Regions from separate parts of the Arthrobacter sp. KBS0702 genome, predicted to be linked through region 4. Evidence: predicted binding sites of a transcription regulator. Region 4 holds the regulator's gene; each other region holds the start of a gene.
What was found. Region 4 encodes HrcA, which represses chaperone genes, less so after heat shock. Its sites were predicted from a motif close to TTNGCACTCGNNNNNNNCGAGTGCNAA; they were not measured.
Positions count from the first base shown of each region.

Region 1 (5,633 bases), 1.2 Mb from region 4:
GACAAGCCTGTTATTCGGCCGTAGCATGTGGGGGAGAACTATCGGAACGAGTCAGGGAGTGTGTCGTGGCCGAAGCAGCATCGGAGTACCTGCCGGCGGAGGGCGACCGGCTGTCGCCGGTCGCCGAAGACTCGCCGCTGAGCGGCCGGGACCAGCAGATGCTCGCCCTGGAGCGGCAGTGGTGGAAGTACGCCGGCGCCAAGGAACAGGCCATCCGGGAGCTTTTTGACCTGTCCGCCACGCACTACTACCAGATCCTCAATGCCTTGATCGATACCGAGGCGGCGCTGGCCCACGATCCCATGCTGGTCAAGAGATTGCGTAGACTACGTACGTCACGACAACGTGCCCGCACCGCCCGCCGTCTCGGCTCAGACGCTTAAACCCGCGGGAAATCCAGCCGGAGGCGCGCAAATTCGCGCAGTTACCGTCGGCGGGCCATCAGCCAGAAATCAGCAAGGACGTCGTTTTACCATGACCAAGTACGCTCGGGATGAATTTGATCGGGTCCCGGAGACCTCCACGCGCCAGGGTGTCCACCGGACGGCTTCCGCACCCCACTCCCGCCGGTTGGGTCCCATCCTCTCGTTTGGCGCCGCGGCCCTCGCGATCGGCCTCGTAGCCTTCCTCCTGCTGCCCAAGCTGGGCTTCGGCCCTGCCGGCGGATCGGCCATCACGGCGGACCAGGCCAGCAACAACGCCGCCACGTCGCAGGCCCCGAGCACGGCCGCGGCTGGCCCCACCCCTTCCGCCAGCGCCCAGCCGAGCGGCAGCATCGCCCCGGCGGCCTCGACGCCGTCCGCATCGACGGTCCCGAGCCCAGCCGTGGACAAAACCCAGCCGGTGGCGATCTACAACGGAACCGCGACGGCGGGGCTGGCCGGCCGCGTCGGATCCACGGTCACCTCCGCAGGGTGGGTCCTTGGCCCGCTCGGCAACTGGGGCGGCGCCCGCCAGCAGACCTCGGTGGTCTTCTACAACGGCCCGGCACAGAAGGCGAACGCCGAAGCACTGGGCTCGCTCCTGGGAATCGGCACCCTCGTGGATTCGGCCGAACTCAAGATGCCCCTCGTCGTCGTCCTGGGTCCCGGCTTCAAGTAGCACCGGCCGCCGGCGTCGGTTACGCCTCAATAACTATCCGCGCGGTCCCGGGCCCGGTCCGCACCCCGGTGGAAGGCTGTGGGTAGAGTATCTGCGGATTTGGTTTCGCATACCGCGGCGCACAACGAGGTGGGCCGTTAGCCAGCTAGCTGAAAGTGTGGAGAAGATGGCACTGGGGACCGTCAAGTGGTTCAACGCCGAAAAGGGCTACGGCTTCATCACCGTCGACAGCTCCGGGGACGACGTCTTCGTGCACTGGTCCGCGATCAACGGCGAGGGCTACCGCGCCCTCACCGAGGGCCAGCGGGTGGAGCTCGAAATCGGCGAAGGCGACAAGGGCCCGCAGGCCGAAAGCGTCCGGCCCGCCTAGTGTCATTCTCCGCTGCCGTACCCGCCCCGACGAGCCCGGACCGCCGGCCGTCCGCCAGGCGGCTCCGCCGCGCGGCGGCTGCCGGCCTGGCAGCAGCCGTGGCGCTCAGTGCGTGCGCCGGGCCCACCGGCAACGCCCGGGTGGACGCCGCCGACGCCAGCGGGGACGGCACCTTGCGGATCGGCCTGATCCTGGACAACACCGGCAAACAAAGCTTCCTGAACGCCCCCCAGCTCGCGGCGGCAAAGCTGGCGGTCAAGGAGATCAACGCGGCGGGCGGCCACAAGGGCAGGCCCGTGGAACTGCTGCCGGAATCGATCGGCACGGATACGGCGTCCCAGGCCAAGAACCTTGTGGCGGCCAAGGCCGACGTCGTGATCGGACCGACCGACTCCAGCCGGGCCGCCGACGCCATTGACGTGCTCTCCCGGGCCAAGGTCGCCCTCATTTCCCCGGCCAACGCAGCACCGGGGCTCAGCAAGTACAAGAGCGGCGGCTACTACTTCCGGACCGCCGCCGCGGACATCGCGCAGGCTTCCGTGCTCGTTAAGCTCGCCAAGGACGGCGGCGCCAAGTCGATCGCCGTGCTGCACGAGGAGGGCAGCTACGGCAAGGAAGTCTCCGTGGCCGTCTCCGCTGCCGCGAAGGCCGCCGCCCTCGGTACCTCGGTCGACGCCGAGTTCACGGCCGGCCACGCGCAGCAGGCGGCGGCGGCAGCCAAGGCGGCCTCCCCGGACGCCGTCGTGCTGGTGGCCCGGGACGGCGCCCAAGGCGCCATCGCCGAGCTCAATAACGCGGGCCTGGCCGGAAACAAGCTCGTCCTTAGCGACGGCGCCGTCAACCAGTACGGCCACGGCCTCGGCTCCAGGGCCCTGGACGGCGCCCGCGGGGTGCTCCCCGGCACCTTCCCCTCCGCACACTTCCAGGCCGAACTCGTGGCCGTCGACCCCGGCCTGAAGGACATGGCCTTCGCCGCCGAGACGTACGACGCCGTCAACCTCGCCGCCATCGCCGCTGCCGCCGCGGAGGACGACGCCGGGACCTCGATCGCCTCGAGGCTCATTGCCGTCTCCGGCGGGACGGCCGGTGCCGCAGGAACGGCGTCCGGCGAGGCCGAGGCCTGCGGGTCCTACCAGGACTGCGTGGCAGCCCTCCGCGCCGGCAAGCGCCCCGACTACAACGGGCAGTCCGGGCCTATCAACTTCGACGCCAACGGCGACGTCACCGCCGCCGCCTACATGGTCTACAGCTACGGCTCCGACAACAACGCCAAGATGACCGGCAGCGAAACCGCCCGCAGCGCCGGCTCCTGATCGCTGGTAGCGAAGAGCGCACCGTGGCGGCGGGGCCGGGGGCGGCCACTGCTTGCACTCTCCCCGGGGGAGTGCTAATTATTGACTTAGCACTCCCGCGTATTGACTGCTAACACGACGCCCGGTTCGGCCGGCTGCGACGTGGCGGCGGGATCACCGGGGGCGAGAGAAACACCTGGCTGGGGTGAGATCCCCGGCCCGGCGGCATACAGAGGCTGCCGGGCAGGAATCGTCCGTCGCGGGCACCACGGCCAAGGTTCATTCTTAACGACTGTCCCGAAAGGACTACTGCCGTTATGGCCAAGATCATTGCATTTGATGAAGAGGCACGCCGCGGTCTTGAGCGGGGCCTGAACATCCTCGCCGACGCCGTCAAGGTCACCCTCGGCCCGCGTGGACGCAACGTCGTCCTCGAAAAGAAGTGGGGCGCCCCCACGATCACCAACGATGGTGTTTCCATCGCCAAGGAGATCGAGCTGGACGACCCGTACGAGAAGATCGGCGCCGAGCTGGTCAAGGAAGTTGCCAAGAAGACGGACGACGTCGCCGGTGACGGTACCACCACCGCCACCGTGCTGGCCCAGGCTCTGGTCAAGGAAGGCCTGCGCAACGTCGCGGCCGGCGCTGACCCGCTGTCCCTCAAGCGCGGCATCGAGAAGGCTGTCGAGGCGGTCACCCGCGAACTCCTGGCTTCCGCCAAGGAAATCGAGACCAAGGAAGAGATCGCCGCCACCGCGTCCATTTCCGCCGGTGACAACGAAATTGGCGCCCTGATTGCCGAAGCCCTGGATAAGGTCGGCAAGGAAGGCGTCATCACGGTCGAGGAGTCCAACACCTTCGGCCTCGAGCTGGAACTCACCGAGGGCATGCGCTTCGACAAGGGCTACATCTCGGCCTACTTCGTCACCGACGCAGAGCGCCAGGAAACGGTCCTCGAGGATCCGTACATCCTGATCGTCAACTCCAAGATCTCCAACGTCAAGGAACTGGTTGCGGTCCTCGAAAAGGTCATGCAGTCCAACAAGCCGCTGCTGATCATTGCCGAGGACATCGAAGGCGAGGCCCTGGCCACCCTGATCGTCAACAAGATCCGCGGCACCTTCAAGTCCGTTGCCGTCAAGGCTCCGGGCTTCGGCGACCGCCGCAAGGCCCAGCTGGCCGACATCGCCATCCTCACCGGTGGCCAGGTCATCTCCGAGGAAGTCGGCCTCAAGCTTGAGACCGCCGGCCTCGAACTGCTCGGCAAGGCCCGCAAGGTTGTTGTCACCAAGGACGAGACCACCATCGTCGAAGGTGCCGGCGACGCCGACCAGATCGCCGGTCGCGTGTCCCAGATCCGTGCCGAGATCGAGAACTCCGATTCCGACTACGACCGCGAGAAGCTGCAGGAACGCCTGGCCAAGCTGGCCGGCGGCGTTGCAGTCATCAAGGCCGGTGCCGCAACCGAGGTTGAGCTCAAGGAGCGCAAGCACCGCATTGAGGACGCCGTCCGCAACGCCAAGGCTGCTGTGGAAGAGGGCATCGTCGCCGGCGGTGGCGTTGCCCTGATCCAGGCCGGTGCCAAGGCATTCGCCAACCTGCAGCTCGAAGGCGATGAGGCAACCGGTGCGAACATCGTCCGCGTCGCCATCGACGCTCCGCTGAAGCAGATCGCCTTCAACGCAGGCCTTGAGCCGGGCGTTGTGGTCGACAAGGTCCGCGGCCTGCCCGCAGGCCACGGCCTGAACGCAGCCACCGGCGAGTACGTCGACCTGCTGGCTGCCGGCATCAACGATCCGGTCAAGGTCACCCGCTCTGCCCTGCAGAACGCGGCGTCCATCGCCGGCCTGTTCCTCACCACCGAGGCCGTTGTGGCCGACAAGCCCGAAAAGGCCGGTGCCCAGATGGGCGGCGGCGACGACATGGGCGGCATGGGCGGCATGGGCGGTTTCTAACCCCCACGCCGGCCACTGGCTGTTCGACGACGGCGGTTCCACCTTCGGGTGGGGCCGCCGTCGGCGTTAAGACACGCTCCCGCAGTTGTGGGGGCGGCGTGCGGGACGCTCCCACACCCGAAAAACATTGATGAGGGAGAGCGGCGGGTGGTTTGTTGCCGGTGCTGCGGGAGCGCCGGAGTGCGGAGGTCTGGCAGGATAGTGCAGTGACGATTACTGCAGCGGCCGACGGTTCGGCTCTAGGAAATCCCGGTCCGGCCGGCTGGGCCTGGTACGTGAACGATGACTGCTGGCGTGCCGGCGGGTGGCCGCATGGGACCAACAACCAGGGCGAGCTGATGGCCGTCCTGGACCTCTTCCGGTCCACGGCGCACCTAGCCGGCGAGGACCTGCACATTCTGTGCGACAGCCAGTACGTCATCAATTCGGTGACCAAGTGGATGCCGGGCTGGAAGCGCAAGGGCTGGCGGAAGTCCGACGGCAAGCCTGTGCTTAACGTCGAACTACTAAAGGAAATCGACCAGGCGCTCGTCGGGCGCAAGTACACCTTCGAGTGGGTCCGCGGCCACGCGGGCCACGACCTCAACGAGGAAGCGGACGACCGCGCGCGGGCAGCGGCCACGGCCTACCAGCAGGGCGTCGCACCCCGGCGGGGCCCCGGCTTCGTCCGCGCTGGAGGAGCCTCCGCCCCCGACCCGCAGCAGGATCCCGCAGCGCAGGTTGCCGGCGAGCCTGTTCCCGCGGGGCAGACCATGTCTGCCGCAAGCGCCCGCCGGGCCCCGGCCGCCCCGCCGGCACCCCGGGCCGGAACCCGGGAGCTGTTCGGTGAACCGACCCTGTTCGGCGAATCCGGCCTGTTCGCCGAGCCGGACCTCTTCAGCGAGCTGGAAGAGGAATCCCGGGCAGCCGCGGCCG
Region 1 is NZ_CP042172.1:696,557-702,189, forward strand. It holds gene FFF93_RS03295 (DUF3263 domain-containing protein) at 66-383, shown strand; gene FFF93_RS03300 (LytR C-terminal domain-containing protein) at 475-1,101, shown strand; gene FFF93_RS03305 (cold-shock protein) at 1,268-1,471, shown strand; gene FFF93_RS03310 (ABC transporter substrate-binding protein) at 1,471-2,784, shown strand; gene groL (chaperonin GroEL) at 3,081-4,718, shown strand; gene FFF93_RS03320 (ribonuclease HI family protein) at 4,925-5,633, shown strand, end outside.
Region 1: groL (chaperonin GroEL) is a predicted target of HrcA. The motif match lies at 2,871-2,897, and genes of this name have one in related genera.

Region 2 (5,633 bases), 830 kb from region 4:
AACCGTAATTTCCTGCGCCAATCGCCGGGAGGTCCGGTACGGGCGCCGCGGCGCGGCAGGACCTAGTCTGTAACGAGTCGAAGGAGGCCGCGGGTGATTGTGCAGTTACGGATATGTGTGCCGGAGCGTCTTTCCGGTGCCGTGGTGGACTGCTGTTCGGAGGGGCTCGGTGTGGCGGAGGTGGCGCTGCACCCGGGCGCTTCGGTGCTGCCGCCGGGAGACGTCATCCTGGTCTTTATCGCGCGCGAATCCGTCGAGGCGCTGATCGAGCGGCTGCACGCCCTGAACGTCAAAGAGGTCGGCTCAATCTCGGTGACGACTCCCGAGTTGTTGCTCTCCGACCGCGCGGACGAGGCGGTGGCGGCGGCCCCCGGCGAGGGCGCGGACGCCATGATCTGGGATGAGGTGTCCCGGCAGACCGGAGAGGACTCCAGGCTGACATGGAGCTATCTGGCATTCCTCGTCCTGGCCACCCAGCTTGCCGCGATCGGGATCGTCACCGACTCGACCATCGCCATCGTGGGCGCCATGGCCGTAGGTCCCGAGTTCGGGCCGCTCGCCGCGCTGGCCGTGGCGCTGGTGCGTCGCCAGTGGCGGCTCGGACGCGGGGCGGCGCTGGCGCTCGGGGTCGGATTCCCGGTTGCCATGCTGGCTGCGGCCCTTACGGCCTGGCTCTCCGTCCCGCTGGGGCTCTTTCCCGCCGACGCGCTGGACCGCGGCTCGGCGGTGGAGTTCATCTACCACCCGGGGCCGTATTCCCTGATTGTGGCCCTGCTGGCCGGAACTGCCGGCATGTTGTCCGTGATCGGCCGGCGGTCGGCGGCCCTGATCGGCGTCTTCATTTCCGTCACCACGGTACCGGCAGCCGGATATGTCGCGGTGGCGCTGGTGCTGGGTGAGTACCAGAAGGCTGCGGGGTCCGCCCTGCAGCTTCTGCTGAACCTGGTCGGGATCGTCGTGTCGGCCGTGGCGGTGCTGCTGTTCTACCGGGTAATCACCAAGCGCCTGCCACGCGACGCCGCACAGCGGCTGCGGCGGAAGTCGCAACCGCCCCGGCGCTGACCGGCGGGGCCAACGGGCGGGGTCAACGGGCCAACGGGCCAACGGGCCAACGGGCCAACGGGCCAACGGGCCAACGGAAAGGACCGGACCAGCTGACGCTGGTCCGGTCCTTTTTCTTGCACGGTGCCCTAAGGACAGGTCTTAGTGCTGGTGTCCGGCGTGTTCGTCTTCGTCGGCCGGCTTCTCCACCACGAGGGTTTCGGTGGTGAGAACCAGCGCGGCGATGGAGGCCGCGTTACGGAGGGCCGCACGCGTCACCTTGACGGGGTCGATCACGCCTGCGGCGATCAGGTCCTCGTACTCGCCGGTCTTGGCGTTGAAGCCCTGGTTGACCGCGGCTTCGGCGACCTTGGCAACAACGACGTAGCCGTCGAAGCCGGCGTTCTGCGCGATCCAGCGCAGCGGCTGGGTCAGTGCGCGGCGGACGATGCCTACGGCGCCTGCCGCGTCGCCGTCGAGCGCCTGGACGGCCGGATCCTCGTCGAGCGCCTTGAGGGCGTGGATGAGGGCGGAACCGCCGCCGGCCACGATGCCTTCTTCGAGGGCAGCGCGGGTGGAGGACACGGCGTCCTCGATGCGGTGCTTCTTTTCCTTCAGCTCGACCTCAGTGGCAGCGCCGACCTTGATCACGCCGATGCCGCCGGCCAGCTTGGCCAGGCGTTCCTGCAGCTTTTCCTTGTCCCAGTCGGAGTCGGTGCGGGTCAGCTCGGCGCGCAGCTGGGCGACCCGGGCCGCGACGTCCTCGGCGGAGCCGGCGCCGTCGACGATGGTGGTGTTGTCCTTCGTCACGGTGATGCGGCGGGCGGTGCCGAGCACCTCAAGGCCCACGGTGTCCAGGCTGAGGCCCAGTTCCGGGGAGACGACCTGCGCGCCGGTGAGGGTCGCGATGTCCTGCAGCATGGCCTTGCGGCGGTCACCGAAGCCCGGCGCCTTGACGGCGACGACGTTCAGGGTGCCGCGGATGCGGTTGACGATCAGCGTGGAGAGTGCCTCGCCGTCGACGTCCTCGGCGATGATGAAGAGCGGCTTGGAGCTCTGCAGCGCCTTCTCCAGCAGCGGCAGGAATTCCTGGACCGAGGAGATCTTGCCCTGGTTGATCAGGATGAGGGCGTCCTCGAGGACTGCTTCCTGGCGTTCCGCGTCGGTGACGAAGTACGGCGACAGGTAGCCCTTGTCGAACTGCATGCCCTCGGTGAGGACCAGCTCGGTCTGCGTGGTGGAGGATTCCTCGATGGTGATCACACCATCCTTGCCGACCTTGCCGAACGCCTCGGCCAGGAGCTCGCCGACCTCGTCGCTCTGCGCCGAGATGGCGGCCACGTTGGCCACCTGGGTGCCCTCGACCGGGCGGGCGTTCTCGAGCAGGCGGGCGGCGACGGCCTCAACCGAGACCTCGATGCCGCGCTTGATCTGTCCCGGGGCGGCGCCGGCCGCAACGTTGCGCAGGCCTTCCTTGACCAGGGCCTGGGCGAGCACGGTGGCGGTGGTGGTGCCGTCGCCGGCGACGTCGTTGGTCTTGGTGGCGACCTCCTTGGCAAGCTGCGCGCCAAGGTTTTCGTACGGGTCGTCCAGTTCGACTTCACGGGCGATGGTGACGCCGTCGTTGGTGATCGTGGGGGCGCCCCACTTCTTGTCCAGCACGACGTTGCGGCCGCGCGGGCCGAGCGTCACCTTGACCGTGTTGGCGAGCTTATCGATGCCGGCTTCAAGCGACCGGCGGGCAGCGTCGTTAAACGCAAGCTGCTTTGCCATGGTTTTGTCCTTTCAAGACAGAACCCCGCGCAGCCGTTCCGTTCAAAGCGAAGGAGCGGCGGCGCGGGGGTCCAAGAGAGTTACTTTACGACGATCGCCAGAACGTCGCGGGCGGACAGCACGAGGTACTCGACGCCGCCGGTCTTAACTTCGGTTCCGCCGTACTTGGAGTAGATGACAACGTCGCCGACGGCGACGTCGACGGGAACGCGGTTGCCGTTGTCGTCAAAGCGGCCGGGGCCTACTGCAACAACTTCGCCTTCCTGCGGCTTCTCCTGTGCGGAGTCCGGGATAACCAGGCCGGAAGCCGTGGTCTGCTCGGCTTCGAGCGGGCGGACAACAATACGATCCTCAAGAGGCTTAATAGAGACCGACACTCGGACCTCTCCTTTTCGTCAGCAAATTCGTGGACTTTAAAGCTGTGGTGCCATGGCGTACAGACCGTCGTCGCGGTGCCGGCAGCAGCCAGGCCGGTAAAGCTTCAGGTGTTAGCACCCGCCTAGGGAGAGTGCTAATGACGACTCTATGTAAGTAGTTAGCACTCGGTCAAGGCGAGTGCCAGAAATTCGTCCCGGGTGAACATCGGGGGCATGCCCATCTGGCGGCTTGTCAGACGGACATGCCCATCCCGCGGCTTGGCGGACGGACATGCCCATCGGGCGGCTTGGCGGACGGACATGCCGCCCAGGGCGCGGAGCTCGTGTCCATTGTTGGTGCTGAGCGCTGGGCATGCTCATTGCTGGTCCGGTGCAATGGACATTCCGTGCGGGAGCGATGGGCATGCCCATTGTTGGCCGCCCCCGATGGACATATACGCAATATGTCCAGTGTCGGCGGCGAAGGACGGGCATGTCCGGAGTGGGTGGCCCCCATCGGCGCCGTGCCAGGCCCGGGCCACACCAATCCCCGAAGTTGCAGCAGGCCCAGCCGCCCAACGATCCAGCAGGCCAAGCAGGCCAAGCAGGCCCGGGCCAGACAAATTCCCGAGATTGCAACCGGGCCCAGCCGCCCAACGATCCAGCGGGCAAAGCGGGCAAAGCGGGCCCAGCCGCGCAACGATCCAGCGGGCCCAGCCGCCCACGCAGGCCCAGCCGCCCAAGCGGGCAAAGCGGGCCACGCAGGCCCACCCGCCCAAGCGGGCCAACCCAAGAGCGGGTTACTGCCCCGCGAGGTCCTCGTAGTCCCAGTCCTGGCCGTCGTCGTCCTCGTCGACCTGCGCGGAGGTGTTCCGTTCGCGGTAGAGCACAACGCCGCCGGCGAGGGCAGCCAGTGCGCCGAGGACCAGGAAGATGATGCTTCCCACCCGGGCGGCGGCATAGGTGTCGCGGATGGCCCGCGCCTCGTCGGTGGCGTCGGTGACGTCCTTGCCGCCAACGGAATACACGGTGGCGTTGAAGGAGTCGAGGGCGAAGATGATCACCAGCAGTGCCACGCAGACGACGGCCACCACACTGCCCGCAATCAGCGCGGGCCGGGCGAAGCGGACCAGCCCCCGCCGGCCCGGATTCTCCCCGTCTCCCTGCTCCCGGGTGCCTGCCGCGCCGAAGTCCTCTGTGTCCTTGTCGTTCATGCCGTCCAGCCTATCGGTCGCGCCGGGCCTTCCGCGCCTGAACTACGCTTGATTGCATGGCTGAGACTACGCAGGACCAGATCGCCCCGCTTCTCAATCCGGAGGGCTGGGAGCTGCTGGCCTCGCTGGGCCCGTACCGCGAGGAGGAGGCCTTCCGCCTCAACGCCTCGCTCCGGAAGGCCGGCCATTCCCCCGAGCTGGTCTCGGCGGCGCTCACTCAGTCCCGCCTGCGGACCAAGGCGGAGGCCAAGTTTGGCGAATTCGCCCGGCAGATGATCTTCACCCGGGCCGGGCTGGAGCAGGCCACCCGGCTCAACGTCGCGGCACGGCATGCGCAGCGGTTCGCGGAGGCCGGGATTGCGCACGTGGCGGACCTGGGCTGCGGACTGGGTGCGGACGCCATGGCGCTGGCCTCGCTGGACATCCGGGTCACCGCTGTGGAACTCGACGAAACCACGGCCGCCTGCGCCACCATGAACCTGATCCCGTTCCGGAACGCCACCGTGGTCCACGCCGACGCCGTCGCCGTCCCGCTCGACGGGATCGACGGCGTCTGGCTCGACCCGGCCCGCCGCACCACGTCCAGCTCCGGAACGAAACGGCTCTGGGACCCGGAAGATTTCTCCCCGCCACTGTCCTTTGTGGAGTCCCTGGCCGCGACCGGCCGGGCCGTCGGCGTCAAGATGGGCCCGGGCATGCCGCATGCGTCGGTGCCGGCGGACTGCGAGGCGCAGTGGATCTCGGTGGGCGGCGACGTCACCGAGGTGGCCCTCTGGTTCAACGCGGTCCGCCGGCCCGGTATCCGCCGCGCCGCCCTGGTCCTGGGGCCGAAGGGCGCCGCGGAACTCACCAGCGCGGAGGAGTTCGACGCCGGACCGGTCGCCCCGGTGGGGGCGGTGGAGGGCTACCTCTACGAGCCGGACGGCGCCGTGATCCGTGCGGGTCTGGTCGCCGACGTCGCGCTCCAGATCGGCGGCCACCTGCTCGACGAACACATCGCCTACATCTGCGCCCCGGAACTGACCGACACCCCCTTCGCCAGGGCCTACAAGGTCCTTGAGGTGATGCCGTTCAACGTCAAGGCGCTCAAGTCCTGGGTCAGGGACAACGGAATCGGCGTCCTGGACATCAAGAAGCGCGGCACCTCGGTTACGCCGGAGGAACTGCGCAAACAGCTCCTGCCCGGCGGCAGAAGCCCCAGGAACGCCGCCAACAAGACGGCCACCCTGGTCCTGACCAGGATCGGCGA
Region 2 is NZ_CP042172.1:2,714,992-2,720,624, forward strand. It holds gene FFF93_RS12445 (DUF389 domain-containing protein) at 118-1,062, shown strand; gene groL (chaperonin GroEL) at 1,204-2,814, opposite strand; gene groES (co-chaperone GroES) at 2,895-3,191, opposite strand; gene FFF93_RS12460 (hypothetical protein) at 3,971-4,384, opposite strand; gene FFF93_RS12465 (class I SAM-dependent methyltransferase) at 4,441-5,633, shown strand, end outside.
Region 2: groES (co-chaperone GroES) is a predicted target of HrcA. The motif match lies at 3,350-3,376, and genes of this name have one in related genera.

Region 3 (5,633 bases), 800 kb from region 4:
GCGGTCCTGGTCCACCCAATACCCGAGCGTGGCCATCATGGCCGAACCCCAGACAATCGAGGAGACCGTCAGCTGCCCCACGATCACGGGTTCCTTGAAGCCCGGGGTCCAGGCCGCGATGACGAAGGGCAGCGCCGTGGCCTGGGCGGCCTGCGCCTTGAGCGAGCGCACCATCTGCCGGTAGTCGGGCAGCCCGCCGCCGGGTACCGGGTTGGAGGCTTCCCAGGGGGCCAGCCACTTTTCGTTGCGGGCCCGCAGTTCACTCCACTCCTTGCGGTCCCGGTACCGGATCGGGCGCAGCACAATGTCGCCGCACTCCAGTGTCACCGGCCAGGCGAAGCTGCCCCCCACGGGATTATTTGGTCAGGCTGGAGGCGAACCCGGGCAGCCAGTCGCGCAGGCCGGGGCCCAGGTCCTCGCTGTCGCAGGCGAGCTGGACGCAGGCCTTGAGGTAGCTGAGCTTGTCCCCGGTGTCGTAGCGGCGGCCGCGGAAGACCACGCCGTACACGCCGTAGCCTTCCCCCTCGCCGGCGGAGAGTTCCTGGAGGGCGTCGGTGAGCTGGATTTCGCCGCCGCGGCCGGGCTCGGTGCGCTCGAGGACCTCGAACACCGCCGGGTGCAGGACGTAGCGGCCGATGATGGCCAGGTTGGAGGGCGCCTCGTCGACGTCGGGCTTCTCCACGAGCTGCTTGATCCGGACGTATTCCTCGCCCTCGACGGCCTCGACGTCGGCGCAGCCGTACGCGCTGATCTGGGAGGGGTTGACCTCGATCAGGGCGACGACGGAGCCGCCGGTCTTGGCCTGGACCTCGATCATGGTGCTGAGCAGTTCGTCGCGGGCGTCGATGAGGTCATCACCGAGCAGGACGGCGAACGGTTCGTGGCCGACGTGCTGCTTGGCACGCAGCACCGCGTGGCCGAGGCCCATCGGGTCGCCCTGGCGGACGTAGTGGATGTCGCCGAGGTTGCTGGCGGCCTGGATGGATTCCAGCTTGGCGGTGTCACCCTTGGCCTCCAGCGTTGCCTCCAGGGTGGGCACGCGGTCGAAGTGGTCCTCAAGGGCCCGCTTGTTGCGTCCGGTGATCATCAGGATGTCATTGAGGCCCACGTTGACGGCTTCCTCGACGACGTACTGAATGGCAGGCTTGTCCACGACGGGCAGCATTTCCTTTGGCATCGCCTTGGTGGCGGGAAGGAAACGGGTGCCGAGGCCCGCTGCGGGGATGACGGCCTTGCGAACGGAGGCGTTGGGTGTAATCACTCGACTAATCTAGCGGAGGGGTCAAATCTTCAGGTAATTGTCCCCCGCCGGCAAGGCTGCCGCGGCCGCCCAGCCAGACGGCGCCGCCCGGCCGAAAGGACACCCGCACATGAGCACCAAGGACGAGATCCGCTCCCGCCACCGGCAGGGCCGGGCCGGGCTCTCTCAGTCCGAGCTGGACGCCGCCGGAGCGGCAATCGCCCGCCACGGGCTCGCCTGGGCATCCGGGCTGGCCGACGGCGGGAAGCGCACCTTCGCGGCCTACCTCGGCGTCGGCTCCGAACCTCCCACCTTGCCCCTTCTGGCCGCGCTGCACGACGCCGGCCACCGGGTACTGCTTCCGGTCTGCGAACCGGCCCTGGTGCTGAGCTGGGTGTATTGGACCCCGGCCTCCGAGTTTGTCCGGAGCCGATACGCCCCCATCCAGGAGCCTGTCGGCGCCCGGTTCGATACCTCCGTCATGCTCGGCGTGGCCGGGATCTTCCTGCCGGCCACGGCCCTGGACCGCGACGGCAACAGGATCGGCCAGGGCGGGGGTTACTACGACAAGTTCCTGGCCGCCCTCGCGGACCTGCCGTGGGGCGTCCCGGTGTCCGGGGCCGGTCCGCTGCCGACAGCGGCCATCGTGTACGACCCAGAGGTGTTGGCCGCCGGCAGCATTCCCGTGGAATCCTTCGACCGGAAGGTTGCCGCCGCGCTGACCCCGGGAGGCCTCCGCCGGCTTTCCGCGCTACCCTAGGCACGCCCGCCGGGTGATAGAATTGGCACTCAGGCCCTGCGACTGCTAACGCCGAAGTTTTCGGCAAGCAGCCCGGGACCTGCTCGTTTGTCCCAGAGGAGGAACCCAGTGCCCACGTATGCATACGCTTGCAAGGACTGCAGCCACGCTTTCGAGATCGTGCAGTCCTTCACGGATAGCTCGCTGACGTCCTGCCCCGAGTGCGAGGGGACCCTGCGCAAGAAGTTCAACAGCGTCGGCGTCGTCTTCAAGGGATCCGGTTTTTACCGGACCGATTCCCGCGACTCCAAGGGCAGCGCTGTGGCCCCTGCAGCCGCCCCGGCAGCACCCGCCGCTTCGGCTTCCGCCGCCGCCAGCTAGGTCCGCCGACGCCGGTACCCGGCGCGCTCGGCCTTTATGCCGTCCCCTGCGGGTGTTCCCGCTACGTGTTATCCACATGGCCAAGCCCTTGACTGCCCCGCCGCGCGGGGCGGCCCTAGCGTGGTGCCATGGCCCGCAGTCTCCGCCCACCGCTCGCAACCCCACGGTCCCGGCCGGCCCGCGCCGCCCTTGGGCCCGGAGGTGTCCGTAAAGACCAACCGAGGAGGCGACTCCGCGGCTGGCTCCGGCGCAACCGGAGGCTAGCGGTCGCCCTCCTGCTGTGCCTCGCCACCGGACTGGGGGTGCAGCAACTGACGCCCGCACCGGATGCAACTGTTTCGGCGTGGGCCGCGGCCAAGGATCTCCCGGCCGGCAGGGTGCTGGCACCTTCCGACCTCGTCGCCATCCAGGTCCCGCCCGGGGTACTCCCCGGCGGCACCCCCGACCAGACCGTAATGGAGGGCAAACAGCTCGCCGTTGCCCTTCGGAAGGGCCAGCTCCTGGCGGACTCCCTACTTGTCGGACCGGGGCTGCTGGCCGGCAGCCCGCCGGGCGCGGCCGCCGTGCCGCTTCGGATGGCCGACCCCGCCTCCATCCAACTGGTCTCCCCTGGCCAGCTCATCAATGTGGTGATGACCAGCGGCAGCGGCCCGGAGCAGGCCGCGCCGTCCCAGCTGCTCGCCTCGGCGGTTCCGGTGCTGTGGACTTCCGCCCGCGGCGGCAGGGCCGGCCAGTGGCTCGACACCGCAGAAACCGACGGGCTGATCGTGGTGGCGGCAGACCCGGACCAGGCCGGGCGACTCGCCGGGGCATCCACGCAGGGCAAGTTGTTCTTTGTCCTGGTCGGGTCCCGGTCCGGGTCCGGGTCCGGGTAGCAGGTAGCAGGATGGCAGGGCACCGGAGCGGTCAGCCCGGGTGCGCGGGGTGTTCAGCCCCAGTGCGGAGGCTTTTGTTCCTGCAACCAGGCGTCATGGTCATAGCTGCCGGGCTGGTCGCCCCAGCGCCGGGGATCGTCCTCTGCGGCTTTGTTGGGCAGCACTCCCTCGGCGGCCGATCGCTGCCGCATCTCGGCCGGCACCGCTTCCCGGGCGGGGACATCCGGAGACGTCGCGTCTGCAACGCTCTGGTCCCGGTCGCCACCGCGGGTGTTGTTGTTCTGGTTGTCGCCGTCTGCGCTCATGCCGCCGGCCTCCTTGTTGCCTATAGCTGTTTCCTGCCCGCGGTCACCGTCCGCGGACCACCCCTGGGGCGCCGCGGCGGATCCGCCGTAGCTGTGCCGCCCGTCCTCGACGCTCAGGTTTTCAATGTCGTCGGAAAAGCCCGGCGAGCTGCGCAAGCGGCTGGCTGCCACGGGCTTCTCCAGGCCGAGGTAGCCGCCGATCCGGTCCGCGCAAGCCGACGGATCCGTAAACACCTCTATGGTCCATAGTGGCATGTAGCGCCAGCCCATACGCTCCAGCAGCTGCGGACGGAGACGGCTGCGCTCACGCACGCTCATCCGCCGGTACCGCTCGGTGCCGTCGGACTCGATGGCCACCGGGCTGGGAATCTCGGCGTCGTCCTGCCCGATCGTGTGCATCGGGTCTGCCGCGGCCACCATGTCGAGGACCCCGTCGTACTGGTGCCAGACCCGCGCCCCGCGGGCCCGGAGCCGGTCGCCGAGGTCTGCCACCAGCGGGTCGGCGCCCAGGGCTTGTTCGCTGGCCGCGGCCCGGGATGCCGGGCTGCCCAGATCCGAGTTGCCGGCAATTTCGCGGTCCAGGAGCTCGTAGAAGTCCACCGCGCCGTGGCTGAGCCGGCTGACGTCCAGGTCTTCCGGGCGGAAGCAGCTGAGCACGTGAAGCGACCGCCGCGCCCGGGTCATCGCGAGGGCGAACTTGGCGCGGCCGCCGTCGGCCGAAAGCGGGCCGAGGCTGTGCAGCGCGCGGCCGTGGGGGGTGCGGCCGTAACCGGGCGAGAAGATGACGCGGTCCCGGACCAGGCCTTGCGCCCGCTCCAGGTCCACCACGCGGAAGGACTCGTCTCCGGCGGTAAAGAAGCTGCCCAGCAGCGGGTAGTTGGGCAGCTGCAGCCGGATGGCCTCGCCGATCCGGGCCGCGTGCCGCAGGCTTCCGGTGACCACGGCGAGCGAGGTGCGCGGCCGGAGCCGTGCGTGCTCGAAGACCAGTTCCACCACACGGTTCACCTCGGCGACGACCGATTCGACGCCGTCGTGGTCCGCACTCGGCAGGCCGGTCCCGTCCGGCAGGTATTCCACCGTCAGTGCCCGGTCCAGGCCGGTGGCGGACTGGCCCTCGGGAAGACGGCGGAGTTCGCCGGCGTAGAAACCCTTGCTCAGCTGCCGCACGAGGTCCTCGTCGACGGCACGGTAGACCGTCCTGAGTTTCCAGACCGGCAGGACCGCGGTCAGGGCCTGGTACGCGCTGTCCACGCGCTGGTGCGGGTTCTCGCCGGCGGCGAGCCGCTCGACGCCCACCGAGAAGCTGCGCGGGCTGGCGATTTTGTCGTCGCCAAACGCGATGACCTGCCGGGACCGGGCGACGGCGGGCAGTACAGCCTGCAGGGATGTCGCCTCGGCGTCCAGGATCACCACCGCGTCGAAGCGCTGCTCGGCCGGCAGCAGGGTGGTCAGCAGGTACGGGCTGACGGACCAGACCGGCACCAGTCTGGGCACAAGCTCGGGCGATTGCGCGGTCAGCGCCGCCGGCGTGACCCGTCCGTCCTTCAGCAGGCTGCGCAGCAGCTCGGCCTGCCGGGGGTGCTCGGTCAGGGCGGCACGCCAGCGTTCGGCCAGTTTCCAGCGCAGCCGGGCCGCGCCGCTGGCGATGTGGGCGTTGTCCGCGAGGCGGTACTCCGCCTCGAGCTGGCGCAGCGCATCGCCGTCGGACATGGCGAGGTAGTCGTCCCCGCTGATCATGGCTTCCAGCGCGGACTGCCACCAGGCCAGCTCAAGCTCCGCCGCCACCGACTCGGCCGGCACCTCGCGCTCGGCCAGGTCGGCGAGCAGTTCGCCCAGGCCGTGCTCGCGCATGTTCTCCACCAGGAGCGTCCGCTCGGGCAGCGTTTCCAGCGTGCCGGTGTCCGCGACCAGCCGCTCCAGTCGCTCGACCAGTTCGTTGTACGGGGTCTCGTGCACGGCTCCCCCGGCGCGGGTGTGCCGCACGGCCGCACCGAGCTCAGCCAGCTCGGCCTCCAGCTCCCGGTAGAGGGCCGTGATCTCGGCGAGCCCGGACGGCACGGCCGGGTGCCGCTGGGTGGTGGCGTACTCGGCCC
Region 3 is NZ_CP042172.1:2,691,983-2,697,615, forward strand. It holds gene FFF93_RS12360 (GNAT family N-acetyltransferase) at 1-351, opposite strand, end outside; gene galU (UTP--glucose-1-phosphate uridylyltransferase GalU) at 356-1,261, opposite strand; gene FFF93_RS12370 (5-formyltetrahydrofolate cyclo-ligase) at 1,371-2,000, shown strand; gene FFF93_RS12375 (FmdB family zinc ribbon protein) at 2,109-2,360, shown strand; gene FFF93_RS12380 (Flp pilus assembly protein CpaB) at 2,663-3,235, shown strand; gene FFF93_RS12385 (DUF4011 domain-containing protein) at 3,289-5,633, opposite strand, start outside.
Region 3: FFF93_RS12375 (FmdB family zinc ribbon protein) is a predicted target of HrcA. The motif match lies at 2,023-2,049, and genes of this name have one in related genera.

Region 4 (5,633 bases):
CGGTGCTGGCCTCGACGCATTCGACCGTCAGTTCCTGCGGGGCGACGTCGGTGACGGTGCCGGTGATGCGCGTGCCGGCGCCGTCGGCGAGGTCAACAGCCTCCCCGACGGCCAGCCGCTTGACGGTCACCGCATGGCGCGCTTCGGCGCCCGTGAGGACGAACGTTGTGCCCGGGGCCTGCTGGTCCAGGGATCCCGCGGGGGTGAAGAAGACCGGGTTACTCACCGCTACAGGTTACCGAGCCGGTCCCGGAGCTTGGCGAAGACGCCGCCGCTGGCGGCGAGCTTGCCTTCGGTGAACTGCTCGCCGCGGAGTTTGGCGAGCTGGCGGAGCAGCTCCTCCTGGGCGGCGTCGAGCTTGGCCGGGGTGTCCACCTGCAGGTGGACCTTGAGGTCGCCGCGGCCGTAGCCGCGCAGGTGCGTCACGCCCAGGCCGCGCAGCGTGATGACCTCGCCGGACTGGGTGCCGGCTTTGACGTCGATTTCCTGCTGGCCGTCGAAGGTCTCCAGGGTCAGCTCTGTGCCCAGGGCGGCCGCGGTCATCGGGATGTTGAGGCTTGCGTGCAGGTCATCGCCTTCCCTCAGGTAAGTCGGATCGTTGTTGACCCGGATCTCGACGTAGAGGTCACCGGCCGGGCCGCCGGCCGGACCGGCCTCGCCCTGGCCGGAAAGCTGGATACGGGTGCCGGTGGCGACGCCGGCCGGGACCTTGACGGTCAGGGAGCGGCGGCTGCGGATGCGGCCCTGGCCGGCGCACTCGTTGCACGGGTCCTTGATGACGGTGCCGAAGCCCTCGCAGCTGCCGCAGGGAGCGGTGGTCATGACCTGGCCAAGGATGGAGCGCACGGCGCGCTGGACCTGGCCGCTGCCGCCGCAGATGTCGCAGCGTTCGGGGTGGCTGCCCTCGCGGCAGCAGGAGCCCTCGCAGGTGGGGCAGGTGACGGCGGTGTCGACCTCGAGCTTCTTGTTGACGCCGAAGACGGCGTCGCGGAGCTCGATCCGGACGCTGATCAGCGCGTCCTGCCCGCGGCGGACCCGGGATGCGGGGCCACCCTGGCCGCCGGCGCCACCGAAGAAGGTCTCGAAGATGTCCTGGAAGGCGAAGCCCTGGCCGGCGTAGCCGCCGCCGAAGCCGTTGTCGGTGCCGTTCTCGTTGCCCGTGGTGTCGTAGACCCGGCGCTTCTGCGGATCAGACAGCACTTCGTAGGCGTGCGTGACCGCCTTGAAGCGCTCGGAAGCGTCGTCACCGGGGTTCACGTCCGGGTGCAGGGTCCGCGCGAGTTTGCGGTAGGCCTTCTTGATTTCTTCCCCCGTCGCTTCGCGGGAGACTCCAAGAACGTCGTAGTGGCTGCTCAAAGTGTGTATCTCTTCCTTTTTGTACTGCCGGTGGGGCACTGCCTGCGACAGGCAAGACGTCTGGTAGCGGGAGCGGCCCGTCAGGGCCCGAGGATCCTCGAAAGGTAACGGGCCACCGCACGGACGGCGGCCATGGTGGTGGGATAGTCCATCCGGGTGGGTCCGAGCACGCCGACCTTGGCGGTGGCATCCGGGCCGTAGCCGGTGGCCACCACCGAGGCCTCGGAAAGACCGTCGTAGGGGTTCTCCCGGCCGATGCTGACGGTGACGCCGCGGGGGTCCTCCGCCATGTCGCTGAGCAGGCGCAGCATCACCACCTGCTCCTCGAGCGCCTCGAGCACCGGGCCGATGCTGAGCGGGAAGTCCACGTTGGACCGGGCCAGGTTGGCCGTCCCGGCCATGACCATCCGTTCCTCCCGGCTGCTCGCCGCCAGCGACTCGAGCCCCCGCGCGAGGGCCTGCGCGGCGCCGCGCCGGGCCGGCGGACAGCCGTCCGCGACGGACTGCAGCGACTGCGGCAGCAGGCTCAACGGGGTCCCCGAAAGCCGGGCCAGGAACAGGGTGCGCAGTTCTGCGAGGGCATCGTCGCCGAGTTCCTGTCCGACGTCGATCACCCGCTGTTCCACCTTGCCGGTGTCTGCGATCAGCACGGTCAGCACCTTGCGCGGTGCGAGCAGCACGAATTCGATGTGCCGGACCCTCGCCCTGCTCAAGAGGGGATACTGCACGACGGCGACCTGGTTGGTCAGCTGCGAGAGCAGCCGCACCGTCCGGTCCAGCACGTCGTCGAGGTCGTCGGAGCCCTCGAGCAGGGCTTGGATGGCGCGCCGTTCCGCCAATGACAGGGGTTTGACGGCCGAAATCTGGTCCACGAACAGGCGATAGCCCTTGTCGGTGGGGATCCGCCCGGCGCTGGTGTGCGGCGCCGTGATCAGGCCCTCGTCCTCCAGGGCTGCCATGTCATTGCGGATCGTGGCGCTGGAGACCCCAAGATGGTGCCGCTCCACCAGGGCCTTGGACCCCACCGGTTCCCGGGAATGGACGTAGTCCTCCACGATGGCGCGCAGCACTTCAAGTTTGCGTGGCTCGCTCACGCCCCACCTCCAATCGACCTGTTTCCGCGGAGCCGGTGCCGGCGGGCGGTACGGGACGCGCCCAGGAAACCCGCTGTTAGCACTCGACATGCCTAAGTGCTAACCAGTCTAATATGAGTCGCGCCGTTGTTAGCATTGGATTCGCTGCGGGCGTGACCGCCGGAAGAGGTGTTTCCGGGCACACCGCAGGCCGCAGGAGGGTTCCCTCCCCCGAAATTTCCGAGTGCAAAGCAGTGTGTAGCAGATGACGTACCAGAATTGGGGCCCGCAGGATCTGTCCGCCCCCGCCAAGGCCCAACTGCCGGAAATTCCGGTGGAACGCGGCATGGTGCTGGAGGATGTGCAGTCCGGCTGGGTCGGCGCCGTGACCCGGGTGGAGAAGTCCGGCGGCATGCACGTGGTGGCCCTCGAGGACCGGCGCGGCAAGTCCCGCTCGTTCCGGCTGGGCTTCGGCTTCCTGCTGGAAGGACAGCCCATCCGCCTGGTGCCGCCCGCCCCTCGGGCCGCCGCTGCGGGCGCCGGGACCGGGGCCCGCACGGCCTCGGGTTCGGTCCGGGTGGCCGGCCAGCGCGCCCAGGTCGCCAAGGCGAGCCGGATCTGGGTGGAAGGCAAGCACGACGCCGAACTCGTGGAGAAGGTCTGGGGTGATGACCTGCGGGTCGAGGGCATCGTCGTCGAGCCGTTGCATGGCATCGACGACCTCGCGGCGGCCGTGAAGGAGTTCGGGCCGGGCCCGGGCCGCCGTCTTGGTGTGCTGGTTGACCACCTCGTGCCGGATTCCAAGGAGTCCCGGATCGCCGACGCCGTCATGGCCTCCCCCGGAGCCGCCGGCAACGTGCTGATCGTGGGGCACCCCTACGTGGACGTGTGGCAGGCCATCCGCCCGGCCGTGCTGGGCATTGAGCGCTGGCCGGTGATTCCGCGGGGGATGGACTGGAAGACCGGGATCCTGACGGCCTTCGGCTGGCCGCACAGCACCAAGGAGGACATTGGCCTGGGCTGGCAGAAACTCCTCGGCGCGGTGCGCAGCTACGCGGACCTGGAACCGTCGCTGCTGGGCCGGGTGGAAGAGGTCATCGACTTCCTCACGGTGCCGTAGCCGCCTCGCCGTGCTTCAGTTCGCGGCCCGAGCAAGTATTCTTGGAACGGCGCCCGCTGTGTTTGTTGCGGTCGCAGCCCGTACAAGTACTAATGCTCCACCGCAATCCAAAGGACGAAACGTGGCAGAAGATGCACGCGAACACACGGACCACCAGGCAGGCCATGGCGAGTCGCAGTACCACGGCGTGCCCGCTAATGCCCTCCCGCTGACCGCGAGCGAGGACCGGCAGTGGGCCACCCTGGCGCACTTTGGCGGCATTCTGGGCTGCATCCCTTCGCTGCTGATCTACCTGATCTTCAAGGACCGCGGCCCGTTCACGGCGCAGGAGTCCAAGGAAGCCCTGAACTTCACGCTGCCGCCCACGATTGCCGCGGTGCTCGCCAATCTCCTGGTCTTCGTCCCGGTGGTCGGCAACCTGTTCGCGGTGCTGGCCACGGCCATCTGGCTTGCCCTCGCCTGCTTCTCCGTTGCCGCCGGCATCCACGTCAACCGCGGCCAGCCGCACCGTTACGAGTACAACCTCCGCTGGATCAAGTAGCGCGAACGTACACTTCAGGCCCGCGCGGGCGTTGGCCTAGTCGGGCAGGATCCTGCGGACCACCGCGTCGGCCAGCAGCCGCCCCTTGAGCGTGAGCATCAGGCGTCCCTTGAAGGCTTGGACCGGGTCCACCAGCCCGTCGGCAATCAGCCCGGCCACGGCGTGCCGCCCGGTATCCCCCAGACCGCCCAGGCCCGGGATCTCCAACCCCGTAACCAGCCGCGCCTCGAGCATCACGCGCTCCACGTTGCGGGTCTCCGAATCCAGGGTTTCCCGGCCGGCGGCGGGCGACACCCCTGATCCCAGGCGTGCGGCGTAGGCGGTGGGATGCTTGACGTTCCACCAACGCACCCCGCCGACATGCGAATGCGCACCGGGTCCGACGCCCCACCAGTCGTCCCCCCGCCAGTAGGCCAGGTTGTGCCGGCAGGCCTGCCCGGGAGTGCGCGCCCAGTTGCTGACCTCGTACCAGCCCAGACCGGCAGCGGAGATCAGTTCGTCGGCAAGCTCGTACTTGGCGGCGTGGTCGTCGTCGTCGATCCCCGGGACCTCGCCGCGGCGGATCTGGGCGGCGAGTTTGGTGCCGTCCTCAACGATCAGCGCATAGGCGCTGATGTGGTCCGGACCATAGGACAGGGCCGTCTCCAGGGAGAAACGCCAGTCCTCCAGTGATTCACCGGGCGTGCCGTAGATCAGGTCCAGGCTGACCGCGAGGCCGGCCTCACGGGCCCACTGGACCACCTGCGGCACGCGGCTGGGTGTGTGGGTGCGGTCCAGCACCTTCAGGACGTGTGGCACGGCGGATTGCATACCGAACGAGACGCGGGTGAAGCCGGCGTCGGCGAGCAACTGCAGGGACTCGGGCGTGACCGAGTCCGGGTTGGCTTCGGTGGTCACCTCGGCACCGGGTTCCAGGCCCCAGGTTTCGATCGCGGCAGCCAGGATGCGGGCCAGGTCCCCGGCCGGCAGGAGCGTCGGCGTGCCGCCGCCAAAGAACACCGTGCTGAGCCGGCGATCCGGCAGCCCGGATGCCTTCAGGACGCCGCCGGCAAAACCGATTTCGGCGACGGCGGTGCCGGCGTAGGCGTCCTGCGAGGCGCCGCCGCCGAGCTCCGTGGCGGTATAGGTGTTGAAGTCGCAGTAGCCGCAGCGCACGGCGCAGAACGGAATGTGCACATAGAGCCCGAAGGCCCGGTCCGCGGCGCCCTCCAGCGCCTGGCCGGGCAGGAGCCCGTCCGACGGCGCGGGGTCACCGAGGGGAAGCGCGCTTGGCATGGCTACTTCTTGGCCTTGTCCTTGGACTCTTCCGTGGTCAGGGCGGCGATGAACGCCTCCTGCGGGACCTCGACGCGGCCCACCATCTTCATGCGCTTCTTGCCTTCCTTCTGCTTTTCCAGCAGTTTGCGCTTTCGGGTGATGTCACCGCCGTAGCACTTGGCCAGCACGTCCTTGCGGATCGCCCGGATGCTTTCGCGGGCAATGATCCGGGATCCGATCGCGGCCTGGATCGGCACCTCGAACTGCTGGCGCGGGATGAGCTCGC
Region 4 is NZ_CP042172.1:1,888,500-1,894,132, forward strand. It holds gene FFF93_RS08690 (16S rRNA (uracil(1498)-N(3))-methyltransferase) at 1-226, opposite strand, end outside; gene dnaJ (molecular chaperone DnaJ) at 229-1,356, opposite strand; gene hrcA (heat-inducible transcriptional repressor HrcA) at 1,437-2,450, opposite strand; gene FFF93_RS08705 (DUF3097 domain-containing protein) at 2,695-3,549, shown strand; gene FFF93_RS08710 (DUF4870 domain-containing protein) at 3,671-4,090, shown strand; gene hemW (radical SAM family heme chaperone HemW) at 4,127-5,365, opposite strand; gene lepA (translation elongation factor 4) at 5,368-5,633, opposite strand, start outside.